3 linked regions of the Tunicatimonas pelagia genome follow. The protein of the gene in region 1 interacts with the protein of each later gene in a pairwise test. Links are inferred from orthologs where the notes say so. Each region holds a gene or a part of one and is shown in the gene's direction. Other genes may lie near its edges.

The links.
Region 2: the proteins of P0M28_RS12845 (region 1) and dnaE interact in binary tests that used the Escherichia coli proteins (3 or more experiments, as listed by UniProt). The link is inferred for Tunicatimonas pelagia from one-to-one orthologs.
Region 3: the proteins of P0M28_RS12845 (region 1) and P0M28_RS28875 interact in binary tests that used the Escherichia coli proteins (3 or more experiments, as listed by UniProt). The link is inferred for Tunicatimonas pelagia from one-to-one orthologs.

What each region holds. Positions count from the first base shown.
Region 1 is NZ_CP120683.1:3,029,855-3,032,848, reverse strand. Bases 25-2,905 are described here. They hold P0M28_RS12845 (DNA polymerase III subunit gamma/tau), read left to right. Parts: upstream 25-538; coding sequence 539-2,272; downstream 2,273-2,905. Other genes in these bases: P0M28_RS12835 (LysM peptidoglycan-binding domain-containing protein), read right to left, coding at 2,824-2,905; P0M28_RS12840 (response regulator), read right to left, coding at 2,278-2,670; P0M28_RS12850 (NAD(P)-dependent oxidoreductase), read right to left, coding at 25-273. In the rest of the region: more of P0M28_RS12850, read right to left, coding at 1-24; more of P0M28_RS12835, read right to left, coding at 2,906-2,994. UniProt on the Escherichia coli protein: Part of the beta sliding clamp loading complex, which hydrolyzes ATP to load the beta clamp onto primed DNA to form the DNA replication pre-initiation complex.
Region 2 is NZ_CP120683.1:3,522,657-3,528,819, forward strand. What follows is about bases 51-6,100. They hold dnaE (DNA polymerase III subunit alpha), read left to right. Parts: upstream 51-440; coding sequence 441-5,900; downstream 5,901-6,100. Other genes in these bases: P0M28_RS15080 (GNAT family N-acetyltransferase), read left to right, coding at 51-257. In the rest of the region: more of P0M28_RS15080, read left to right, coding at 1-50. UniProt on the Escherichia coli protein: DNA polymerase III is a complex, multichain enzyme responsible for most of the replicative synthesis in bacteria. This DNA polymerase also exhibits 3' to 5' exonuclease activity. The alpha chain is the DNA polymerase catalytic subunit.
Region 3 is NZ_CP120683.1:6,770,943-6,774,055, reverse strand. The notes cover bases 73-3,072. They hold P0M28_RS28875 (3'-5' exonuclease), read left to right. Parts: upstream 73-1,227; coding sequence 1,228-1,917; downstream 1,918-3,072. Other genes in these bases: fbp (class 1 fructose-bisphosphatase), read right to left, coding at 2,772-3,072; P0M28_RS28870 (hypothetical protein), read left to right, coding at 1,999-2,733; P0M28_RS28880 (DUF294 nucleotidyltransferase-like domain-containing protein), read left to right, coding at 73-1,231. In the rest of the region: more of P0M28_RS28880, read left to right, coding at 1-72; more of fbp, read right to left, coding at 3,073-3,113. UniProt on the Escherichia coli protein: DNA polymerase III is a complex, multichain enzyme responsible for most of the replicative synthesis in bacteria. The epsilon subunit contain the editing function and is a proofreading 3'-5' exonuclease.

The sequences.
Region 1 (2,994 bases):
AGAGAAGAATAGATAGCTTTTTCCAGCAATCAGTTGGTCAATGGGTACCTCTTTCACTCCCATCAGAATATCGGCTGATTGTACGGAGTCTACCACTGGAATATTTGTTTGGCGGTATTCTTCATCAGGAAAACAGCGTAATGTGCTACTCTGGCAAAGTACTTCGGTACCAAATTTTTCTTGAACTTGTACAGCTTGATCGGGCGTTAGCGGAACCCGATGGTCTACCGGAACCTTATCTTCCCGGATTAATGCAATAGTTGGTTGAGCCATCTAAAAAAAGAAGTGTATAAAGTGCAATGATTTAGTAGGATTACAATTACGAAAGTACTGAAAAGTTCGTGGATGTGGGAAGCCCTTTTGTTTTTAGTCAGATAATAAGCGAGCTAACAAACCACAGAAGAACCAGTGATAGATTTGTTCCGAATAAATTTAACACATTGATTGCTAGATCCTTGTTTCTGTTTTTGGAATTTCATCACTTTTTTAAAGTACCCACTTCGTTTCAATCCGTTTGAAGAATTTATAAATTGCGTAGATGGAAAAATTCGTTGTTTCGGCCCGAAAATATCGCCCGACCGGTTTTGAACAAGTTGTCGGACAGGAGCATATCACTACTACCCTGCAAAATGCGATTGACCAGAATCATCTGGCGCAAGCCCTGCTGTTTTGCGGTCCGCGAGGAGTGGGAAAAACCACTTGTGCTCGTATTGTGGCTCGAAAAATCAACGGCTTCGACGAAGAATCTTCCACCAACGCCCTCAATATTTACGAACTGGATGCAGCTTCTAACAACTCAGTGGAAGACATTCGGAACCTGATTGACCAAGTGCGCTACCCACCTCAGCAAGGAAAATTTAAGGTGTACATTATTGATGAGGTACACATGCTATCGAATCAGGCATTTAATGCTTTTTTGAAAACGCTGGAGGAACCACCGCCTTACGCCATTTTTATTCTAGCAACTACCGAGAAGCACAAGGTTATTCCTACCATTCTGTCGCGCTGCCAGATTTACGATTTTAACCGGATTCAGATAGACAGTATGATGCGGCACTTGCAGAAGATTGCCGAGCGGGAAGGAATAGAGGCCGAAGAAGAAGCTTTAAACCTGATTGCTCAAAAGGCCGATGGTGCCTTGCGCGACGCGCTTTCTATTTTTGATCTGATTGTTACCTTTTCGGCTGATCGCCGGGTAACGTATCGGGAAACTATTCAGAATCTGCATGTGCTGGATTATGATTACTATTTTCAAATAGTAGACTTACTGCTAGAGCAGAAGTTACCTCAGGTGCTGCTAATCCTGGACGATATTCTCCGTCAGGGTTTTGATGGGCATAATTTCATAGTAGGCTTGAATGAGCACCTGCGTAATGTGTTGGTTTGCAAAGACTCAGCCACTTTACCGCTACTACAAGTATCAGACACGGTGCAAAATCGCTACCAGCAGCAGGCAGAGCAAGCTCCGCTCTCATTTTTACTTACGGCTATGAACTTGGCTGGACAGTGCGATTTGCAATATAAGAACAGCAAAAATCAGCGATTACACGTGGAGTTGTCGCTTATTAAAATGGCTTACATTGAGTCAGCAGTCCAGTTAGCCCAACAAAAACCGGCCCCGGCAGGTGATAAAAAAAAAGCAGCCACACCTCAGTCTGATGCCTCAGAAGTAAGCACATCCAATGACCAAAGTTCCGATCAGCCTCCAACATCAGGCGGAAGAGGAGCTACGCCCATGAGTCTCGGAGCAGCGCCTCGCTTACAGAGCACCATTCGAATTCCAAAATTAGGGCAGGCTCCGCCTCAACCATCATCCAACGGAAACGGTCACGCTACCAAAGCCGCTGAGGTAGCTGAATTAGACAATACTGTAGATACAGCAGTGTTAGAAGAAAAAACCGATCAGCCGGTTTCTCTAACTAAGCTAGAAGAAGTGTGGAAGGAGTTTATTGAGGAACGGCGAGCCGAAGGTAAAGAGATTGAATACGTACTACTTAACCAACCTATTAATCTGGAAGGCGATGGGGTGACTATTCCGCTCACATTTATTAGTCCCATTCAAGAAGATCAGTTTGATGGGGTGCGGGCTGAATTATTACAGCGTTTGCGCCGTCGCTTAGGTAATTCTCAGATCAACGTAAAGACCAAGGTGGTAAAAGAAGAGCGGGATCGTCGTCCTTACACTCCTTCGGAAAAACTCAACTATTTAAGTGAGAAACATCCGCTACTGCGAGAGCTTACCCAGCGCATGGGGCTTGACCCCGATTATTGAAGCCACTACAATTCATTGCTGATTACTTCTAAATCACTTTGGGTGAGTGGCTTAGTGATGTATTTTATCACTGCTTGGTTAGTAATAATTTTATCTACATCCCTTCGGTCTTCAGAACTAGACAAAATAATCACTTTGGGCTTTTGCTGAATCTCGGACGGTAGTGTTTCAAACTCATAAAGAAACATAAACCCATCCATAATCGGCATGTTAATATCCAAAAAAATCAGATCAGGGATTTCATCAGGTGACTGAGCATTTTCCTGGAGGTAGTCTAATGCTTGCTGTCCCGAGCTTTTCACTACAACGCGCTCAGCGAATGCAGTAAGTTCGATAACTCGTCGGCTGATAAAATTATCAGTATCGTTATCATCAATAAGCAACACCAAGTTAATCATTTACTAAGCCATTCTGTGATCTACCCACTATCATCCTAAATGTAAAGTTCAGTTGATATTTACCAAATAAAAAGCAGGATTCACTAAATACTAAATACACGTAAGGTTTTATTCTAAAATACAATCAAGTGGTGAACAGGGCGCTACTTATTGCTAAGGTTGAGCAACTCGCAATTGCTCACCTGCTTTAAGATTAAAGCTTTCCTTTTGGTTCCATTCCATTAGCTCTCGAATAGAAATACGGTACTGCTGAGCAATCTGATACATAGTTTCCCCGGTCTGTACTTCGTGATACTCTTTAACTGCGGTCGGTTCACTGCTTGA
Region 2 (6,163 bases), 490 kb from region 1 along the record:
GTTCGCTAGACCAAAACGGCTACCTAGATTTTCTCTATGTACATAAAGATTATCAGCGCCAAGGTATTGCCTATCTACTTTACGGTGCATTGGAGCAAGAAGCAATTCGGGCTGGATACCCTCAAATTACCACAGATGCTAGTAAAACGATCCAGAACTTTTTTGTCCGCCAAGGATTTAGTTTGGTAAGGGAAAACCAAAAGCAGATAAAAGGAGTAGAACTGATCAATTATCGGATGAGCAAAGATCTGATATAGTCTTCAACTGTTACTTTCACTCTTAAATAATAAGCCTCTTATTTCCAGTCACTCACGAAGGTAGATCAGCCGGATAAGTCAAATGGACTGAAGCATTTATTTAGAAACGGGTGGCATAAATGCACTACTCCGCGTATCTTTCGTGTTACTAGAACTGATAAATAAGCAAACGAACGTCTGCCGATGTACCTAATATTTGACACCGAAACCACCGGTCTGCCCCGCGACTATAATGCTCCCATCTCTGATCTGGACAACTGGCCCCGGTTAGTACAACTTTCTTGGCAATTGCATAATGCCGACGGTAGCTTACAGTCCGCACACGACTACATTGTAAAGCCCGAAGGGTTTACGATTCCCTTCAACTCTGAGAAAGTACACGGTATTTCTACCCAACGGGCGTTGGCGGAGGGGCATCCGTTGGCGGAAGTACTAACTAAATTCAATGAAGACCTTCAGCATACCCGGCAAACCATTGGTCACAATGTCGATTTTGATCTAAATGTGACCGGAGCCGAGTTTTTGCGAGCGCAGATAGAAACTACGCTGCTCAACATCGAAAAAGTAGATACTAAGGATGCTTCCACGGATTACTGTAAAATTCCCGGGGGGCGAGGCGGGAAATACAAGTGGCCTACTCTATCTGAGCTACACGAAAAACTGTTCGGTGTGCCATTCAGCGGAGCACATAATTCAGCCTTTGATGTAGACGCTACTGCCCGTTGCTTTTTCGGATTATTGAAAGAGCAGGTTATTGCTCCGTTTGATAGTACGCCGTTAACGGAAATTACCTACGAGCGACCTGATTTAGAAAAGGCATTGCGGGATATGCCGCAGAATGCTCCTCAGAAGTCTAAAGTAGCTGGGCCACCCCAGCGGAAGAAGGTCGATGTTAACAAAATTGAAACCGCTCCATTCAGCCACTTGCACGTTCATTCGCAGTACTCTATTCTGCAAAGTACGGCCAGTATCAAGCAGCTAGTCAGTGCGGCGAAGGAGCGCAATATGCCCGCCATTGCTGTTACCGACTTGGGTAATCTGTTTGGGGCGTTCAAAGCTGTAGCCGAAGGAAAAAAACAAGGTGTAAAGGTTATCATCGGTTGCGATGTCTATATGACAAAGGATCGGCATCAGAAGAAGTTTACCAAAGATTTTAAAGACCAGCGCTCCGTACAGCTATTATTAGCTAAAAATCAGAACGGTTATCAGAACCTGTCGAAACTTTGTTCGCTGGGCTACATTGAAGGTTACTACGGTGGTTTTCCTCGGGTAGATAAAGATCTGATTCAAGAATATGCCATAGACTTAATTGCTACTACCGGTGGCATCTCGGGTGAAATTCCCGATCTGATTCTCAATACCGGTGAGCACCAGGCGGAAGAAGCGTTTCGCTGGTGGCTAGAAGTATTCGGTAATGATTTTTATGTAGAGTTACAGCGACACGGCCTAGAGGAAGAAGACCGGGTGAACGAAGTGCTGCTCCGTATGGCTGATAAGTACGGCGTAAAAGTCATTGCGACCAATAACGTTTACTACGCTAATCAGAAAGAGGCTAATGCCCACGATACGCTGCTTTGCGTAAAAAATAACGAAGTACTCTCTACTCCCATCGGTCGGGGGCGGAATTTTCGCTTCGGGATGCCTAACCATGAGTTTTATCTCAAGACCGAAGAGGAGATGAAGCAACTCTTTGCCGATCGACCTGATGCCATTACCAACACTTTTGAGATAGCGGAGAAAGCCGAAGAGCTAACTTTACAGCGGGATATTCTACTGCCTAAGTTCGCGCTTCCCGACGGCTTTACCGACCAAAACGATTATTTGCGCCATCTTTCTTACGAAGGTGCAAAGCCTCGCTACGGCGAAATCACCCCCGAAATTCAGGATCGGCTTGACCATGAGTTGAAGATCATCAAAGACATGGGTTTTCCGGGGTACTTCCTGATTGTGCAGGATTTCATCAATGCTGCCCGAGATATGGGAGTATCAGTAGGCCCGGGTCGGGGTTCGGCAGCGGGTTCAGTAGTGGCTTACTGTACCGGAATTACCAATATTGATCCCATTGAGTACGATTTGCTCTTTGAGCGTTTCCTCAATCCTGAGCGGATCAGTATGCCCGATATTGATATTGATTTTGACGACGACGGTCGCCAGGAAGTAATTAATTATGTAATTGACAAATACGGGCGAAACCAAGTAGCCCAGATTGTAACCTTCGGTACAATGGCTCCCCGAATGTCAATTAAAGACGTATCTAGAGTAAGTGAGTTACCGCTGGTAGATGCGAACCGACTGGCGAAACTGGTGCCAGAGAAACCCGGAACCACCTTCGACCAAGCCCTCGCAGAAGTACCCGAATTGCAGCAAATCAAGCGAGGCTCCGACAAGCAAGCTGAAGTAATTAATTTAGCACATACGCTGGTAGGCTCAGTACGGAACACCGGAATTCATGCGGCTGGGGTTATCATCGCTCCTGATGATTTGCTCGAGTACATCCCGGTGAAAACAGATAAGGATTCTGACTTATTTGTTACTCAGTTCGACGGTTCAGTGGTAGAATCAGCCGGAATGCTGAAGATGGATTTCTTGGGTTTGAAAACCCTTACCATCATCAAAACCGCACTGCGAAAGATTAAAAAGAACCATGGTGTGGATATTGATATCGATGCCATTCCGCTGGATGATGAAAAAACATTCCAACTGTACCAGCGGGGTGATACCATCGGCACCTTCCAGTTTGAGTCGGACGGAATGAGACAGTGGCTCCGCAAACTCAAACCCACCGATATTGAAGACCTGATTGCCATGAACGCCTTGTACCGTCCGGGGCCGATGCAGTTCATCCCTAACTTTATTGATCGTAAGCACGGGAAGGAAAATATAGAGTACCCGCATGAGTTGCTTGAGCCTATTTTAAAAAATTCTTATGGCATTTGTTTATCGGGTGACACACGAATTTTTGATGCTGAAACAGGGGCTCCCCACCGATTAGACGAACTAAAGGATAGAGCAGGAAACTTTGTAGTGCAGGGAATTGATGCCCAAGGACAAGCCACTACAGCTCGGGTTACTCACTGGCTAGATAATGGTACTCATCCGGTATTTCGACTCACGCTACGCAACGGAGCCACGATAAAAGCTACAGCAAATCATCTTTTTTATACCGAGCAGGGATGGAAGCCATTAGAAGCACTAAATAGTGGTGATTATGTAGGTACTCCACCTCAATTATTTTCTCCAACCACCCCTTCTTCGTACAATCGCTGCCGCTTGCGAGTGTTGGCTTTCCTGACGGCTGATGGGAGCTTAGCAAGTGGCACTTCGGTAGACTTTGTTAATCATGATCCGCAACTTATTGAGGCGTACATTGAAGCACTACAGGCCTTTGACGATGTACAACCCGTAGTGGTGAAGCAGGTAAGAAACGTAAAGCGAGTTGGTATCAGAAGCAAAGTAAGTGGTCGGGCTACCACTAGCTTGCTGGCCTGGATGCGGGAGCTTGGGTTGAAAAGCTCGGCTGATCACAGAAAGTACCCTTGTGGAGTACGTAGCCACGAAAAAGCAGTGCCATCCTTTATTTATACAATGGCTGATGAAGACATTGCTTATTTCTTAGCTGGGTTGTGGGATTGTGACGGCTACGTAGGTAAGAAGCTTTGTCACTACAAAACTATTTCGTCGCAGTTGGCGCAAGATGTACAGACCCTTTTGCTACGTTTGGGCATTCCTTCAGTCATCTATGAGGCATCCTATAAGAATGATGTTTGTCCTGATCAGACTTCATACCAAGTTACCACCTACGAGCTAAACCGATTTTCTGGTGCTATTCAGCCATTTATGGTTTCTCACAAAGGGCATATATCTATTAAAGGAACTGCGTTTCGACATAACTCTGTTGAGCGGCAACCTTTTCTTCAAGAAATAAAGGAAACTACGGGCAAATCAGCTCGTGGTCTAATGAAAGCGTACGGTATTGATCGGCAACATTTTCAGCGTAAAGATCCTCGCATCAGTACAACTGTTGTAGAAGGGGTAGCTCAGCAAATTTCTCTGCCTGCTACTCAGCGGTTGCTACCGATCAACTGGCAGCAAATTGTATCAATAGAGGCTTGTGGTAGTGAAGCCGTCTACGATCTCACTGTAGACAAGATACATAATTTTGTAGCCAATAATATTATTGTCCACAACTGTGTTTACCAGGAGCAAATTATGCAGACCGCGCAAATTCTGGGCGGTTACTCTCTGGGTGGTGCGGATTTGTTGCGTCGGGCGATGGGTAAAAAGAAGATTGAGGAGATGAATAAACAGCGAGTCATCTTCGTAGAAGGAGCTAAGGAAAAACACGGGATTGATAAGAAAAAAGCGGAAGAGGTCTTTTCTATCATGGAGAAATTCGCTCAGTACGGATTCAACCGTTCGCATTCGGCAGCTTACTCAGTAGTGGCTTACCAAACTGGCTATTTAAAAGCGAATTATCCCGAAGAATACATGGCGGCGGTGCTTACCCACAATATGAGTAATTCCGATAAGGTAACGCTGTTTATGGACGAGTGCAAGCAGATGAAAATTAAGGTGCTCGGCCCGGATGTCAATGAAAGTGATTTTGACTTTGGAGTAAATAAGGAGCGGCAAATTCGCTTTGGGCTGGGAGCTATTAAGGGCGCCGGCGAAAGTGCGGTAGCTTCTATTATTGAAGAGCGAGATGAGCAAGGGACATACTCCGATATTTTTGAGTTTACTAAACGGGCTAACCTACGAGCAGTTAATAAAAAAACGCTGGAGTGCATGGCCATGGCCGGAGCCTTCGACTGTTTCCCTAATATGCACCGTCGGCAGTATCTGCACGCGTCCCCGGGCGATTCATCGTTATTAGAGAAAGCGGCCAAATACGCTCAAAACCTTCAGCAAGAAGAAGAAGCTGCTCAGGTTTCTTTGTTTGGCGGAGTGGGCGGTTTGGAAGTACCTAAACCTCGGGTAACCGACTGTGAACCTTACAGTGATCTGGAAAAGCTTAAACTCGAGAAGGAGGTTACTGGATTCTATATTTCGGGGCATCCGCTCGATCAGTTTAAGTTGGAAATAGAGAGCTTCTGCACCTGCACCTTGGATAAGGTAATGGGCTACCAAAATCGGGAAGTTTCGGTAGCCGGAATTATCACTAAAAGTGCTGAGCGTCAAACGAATAGCGGTAAACCCTTCGCCTTGGTCACCATAGAAGATTACCAAACCTCGGTCGATCTGGCCTTCTTCGGTGAGGATTATCTAAGCAACCGTCACCGCCTATCGCTAGGTGAGTTTGTGTATATGAAGGGGCGGGTAGAGGAGCGTTATAATAAACCCGGGGTATGGGAGCTTCGTCCCCAAACCGTTCAACTACTTACCGAAGTTCGGGAAAAGATGACCGGAGGCATTCAACTCAGTATTTCTGCCGAGCAACTCACCCAAAATCTGATTGAGCGCTTGGAGACACTATCGGCTGAGTACCGAGGAAACTGTCCGGTAAAAGTAACCGTACACGATGAACAGGAAAGCATGAGCGTAGAAATGCTGTCGCGCAAGTACCGCTGGCAACCCGACGGACAACTTTTCGGTGCCCTCGAACAGCTAGACGGAGTTTCGTATCAGCTTACCGGGGTGCGATGATGTGTAAATTAACGTCAGTTATTCAGGTTATCTAACGATAATGCAAAATCATGCTGCGTTTAGGATTCGGTTTCTATCATCAAAAGTAATAATTCTAGAATGTTGATCAGCGAAGGTGTAGGCTGATAGCGCAGCAAAGACATTGCATAAGTAGTTGATTGGTGCAGGTGCGGTTCCCCGCTGGAACGCGTATGTTCTAAATCAATAAGTCTAACACATCGGGTCTAGTACATTCTGACAGTAAAAGTATTTAAGTGTCTTTC
Region 3 (3,113 bases), 3.7 Mb from region 1 along the record:
TGTGATGAGCCAACCCGTTGTTACTGCCGGGCAACATCAGAGCGTAGCCGAGGTGCTCGTCCGCATGATGCAACACAATGTTCACCACATATGCATTACTGAAGATGGCACAACGGATAGCCCAGCCGTGGGAATGGTAACCAATCACGATTTGCTCCTACTTCAGGAAAATAATCCGGCCATTATTCAGCGAGAAGTGCATAAGGCGGAGAATATTGCTGCCCTTATCGACGTGCGCGAACGAGCCGAAATGATGGTACAGCAGCAGATTAAGCAGGGCGTAGCTATTCGTACGGTAGCTTCTCTTATTACGGTTATTAACGATACGCTTATTGCTAAGAGTGTGGCTTGGGCAGAAGTGGCTTTAGCCGAGGAGGGTTTTTCTAAGCCAAGAGCTTGTTTCTGTTGGCTCTCTCTGGGCAGTGAAGGCCGAGGAGAGCAGTTACTTCGCACCGACCAAGATAGTGCGCTGGTGTACGAAGATCCCTCAGGAGAAATGGCAGTAAGTACCTGTGCGTATTACCTGGAGTTAGCTAAGCGGGTAGTAAATACATTACAAGAATGTGGCTTTGCCCCTTGCCCAGCCGATATGATGGCGAGCAACCCCCGGTGGTGTATGTCATTGAGTGATTGGAAAAAGCAATTCGGTCACTGGATTCAAGTGCCTGACACTGAGGCTTTGCTGCACGCCGCTATCTTCTTTGACTTTCGGGCTACTGCCGGAGAGGTTACTTTAGCTAATAATCTTCGGGAGTTTATTTTTAGCCAAATGGAAACCCGATCACTATTTATGCATCATATGGCCAATAACGCGCTACTCAACCCACCCCCGCTGAGTTTCTTCCGAAAATTTATGGTAGAAAAGGGCGGAGAGCACAAAGATAGTTTCGATATTAAACGACGGGCGATGATGCCACTCATTGATGCTGCCCGAGTATTGGCTTACGAAGCCCAAGTACTCAATACCAGTAACACTCAACAACGCTTAGAACAAGTAGCAGCTACTGATGCGTCTCGCGCTACACTCTACCAAGAAGCGGTTAATGCTTACAACGAACTGATGCAACTTCGAGCGAGGGAAGGCTTTCGCCAACATGATTCAGGTCGTTACATTGACCCAGCAGCATTAAGCCACTTAGAACGCGAAATGCTTCGATCTATCTTTGGGATAATCCGAGATGTTCAACAAGTGCTACGTCATCATTTCCAGTTAGACTACTTTCGCCGATGAAGTGGTTCCGTCGTTCATCCCTCCCAGCTACTCCCCCACCCGACTTCATTGTCCAGTACCAACGAGCGAGTCGGGCTAAGCTCGATACTAAACAGTCTATTCGGGAAATCCGCTTTGTGGTATTTGATACCGAGACTACCGGACTTAACCCACAGAAAGATACTTGGCTATCATTAGGAGCAGTAATAGTACAGCAGCGAGCCATTTGGGTTGATCAAAGCCTGGAGTTTACCCTTCGGCACCAAGATGTAGATATTTCCGCACAAGTGGCGGTACACGGTATCACTCAGAATTTTCTGGCCGATGGTATTTCAGAAGTGGAAGTATTACAAAGATGGTTATTATTTATTGAGAACTCGGTTCTAGTAGCCCACCACGCTGCTTTCGACCAGCAGATTATCAATGAGGCACTCCGCCGTCATTTCGGTCAGTACAAAGTGCGACTCCGTAATACGGTACTAGATACCGCCCAACTGGCTCAACGCCTTGATCGCTTTAATACCATACCCGAAGCCCAAAACCCAGCTCACTACAGCCTGGATCACCTTTGTCAACGTTTTGATATTGCTCCTAATGATCGGCACACTGCCGCCGGCGATGCCTTACTCACCGCCCAACTTTTGTTAAAACTACTAGCGCAAGCCGAACAACGAGGTGTTCGTACCTATCGGCAACTACTGGGGTAATAGAAATTTTTCTTATAAACTCTCTCTCGTTACGATACGTATTTTATAGCGATGTTATTCCATTAATTGATAAGAATAGTTATGCAAAGACCTTCCACAAAGAATTTGGATGCTTTACCCAATCCGACTGAACTGCAACGAATATGCAAGTCAATATCAGCGATTGAAGCAATATTATGCCCTGAATGGGAGGACAGATATTTTTCTTATCAAAAGCAGTGGAGTGAAAAGGAAGAGTGTTGTGAAATAAGAAACGGTCAAGGAGATCAAATGCTCATTCTTTTTAGTCCCCAGGGAACGGTAATCAATGGATTTGCCCATGAGAGTTCTATGAATGGCTGGCAACAGCTTGAAACTGAGGAGAAGAAAAGCTTATTTCAAAGAATAATTGGCAGAAAAACACCGCCAAAGACTGAACGCATTCAACATATTTGGAGCGGGGTAACTAGTGGATTGCCCCAGGCATTTCAAGAATTTATATTTGGAGAACCCGTCCGAAGTATAGGAACCACTTTTTGTATTTGGGCGAGTCGTGATGATCGTGAATGGGCGATTGGAGATATTACCTTTCCCGAAGACGATTATTCTGATGGTTCCAAAGACCTGTTGGCATTACTAGATGGCGATCCAGTTACCTACCGGGATTGGGCAATAGAGTACTACGAATTAGACGAATTAGATTTAGAATCGCTTAAATCCATCTATAATCAACAGCCCATTACTGAGGGGGTAGTGAATGAGTTAAATCCCGATTTACAAGATATAGACAGACTTAAATCTGATCTAGAAGAAATCGGGGTTGCAAGTAAATTATAAACTAACGTTACGCAGTTATAAAAAGAAATCTCGCGAGCTTAGCTTCCGGTAGGCCGTAGATCAGTGATCAGGCAATTTTTGAGAGCATTCACCAGCAGTTCGGAGCCAATGAAGAGAGGCGTTCGCTCGTGCAGACAGTTGGGCTGCAAATCTAGTATCCGGCGTTTACCATCTGTGGCTTGTCCGCCTGCCTGCTCTACAATAAATGCCAGCGCATTGCACTCGTAGATGAGGCGAAGTTTACCGTCAGGGTTCGTACGGGTAGGTGGATACAGATAAACGCCCCCCTTCAACAGATTCCGGTGAAAGTCCGCAACTAGCGAACCAATATACCGTGATGACATTTCCCGTCGGTAGCAAAACTTGATGTATTCCTGGAT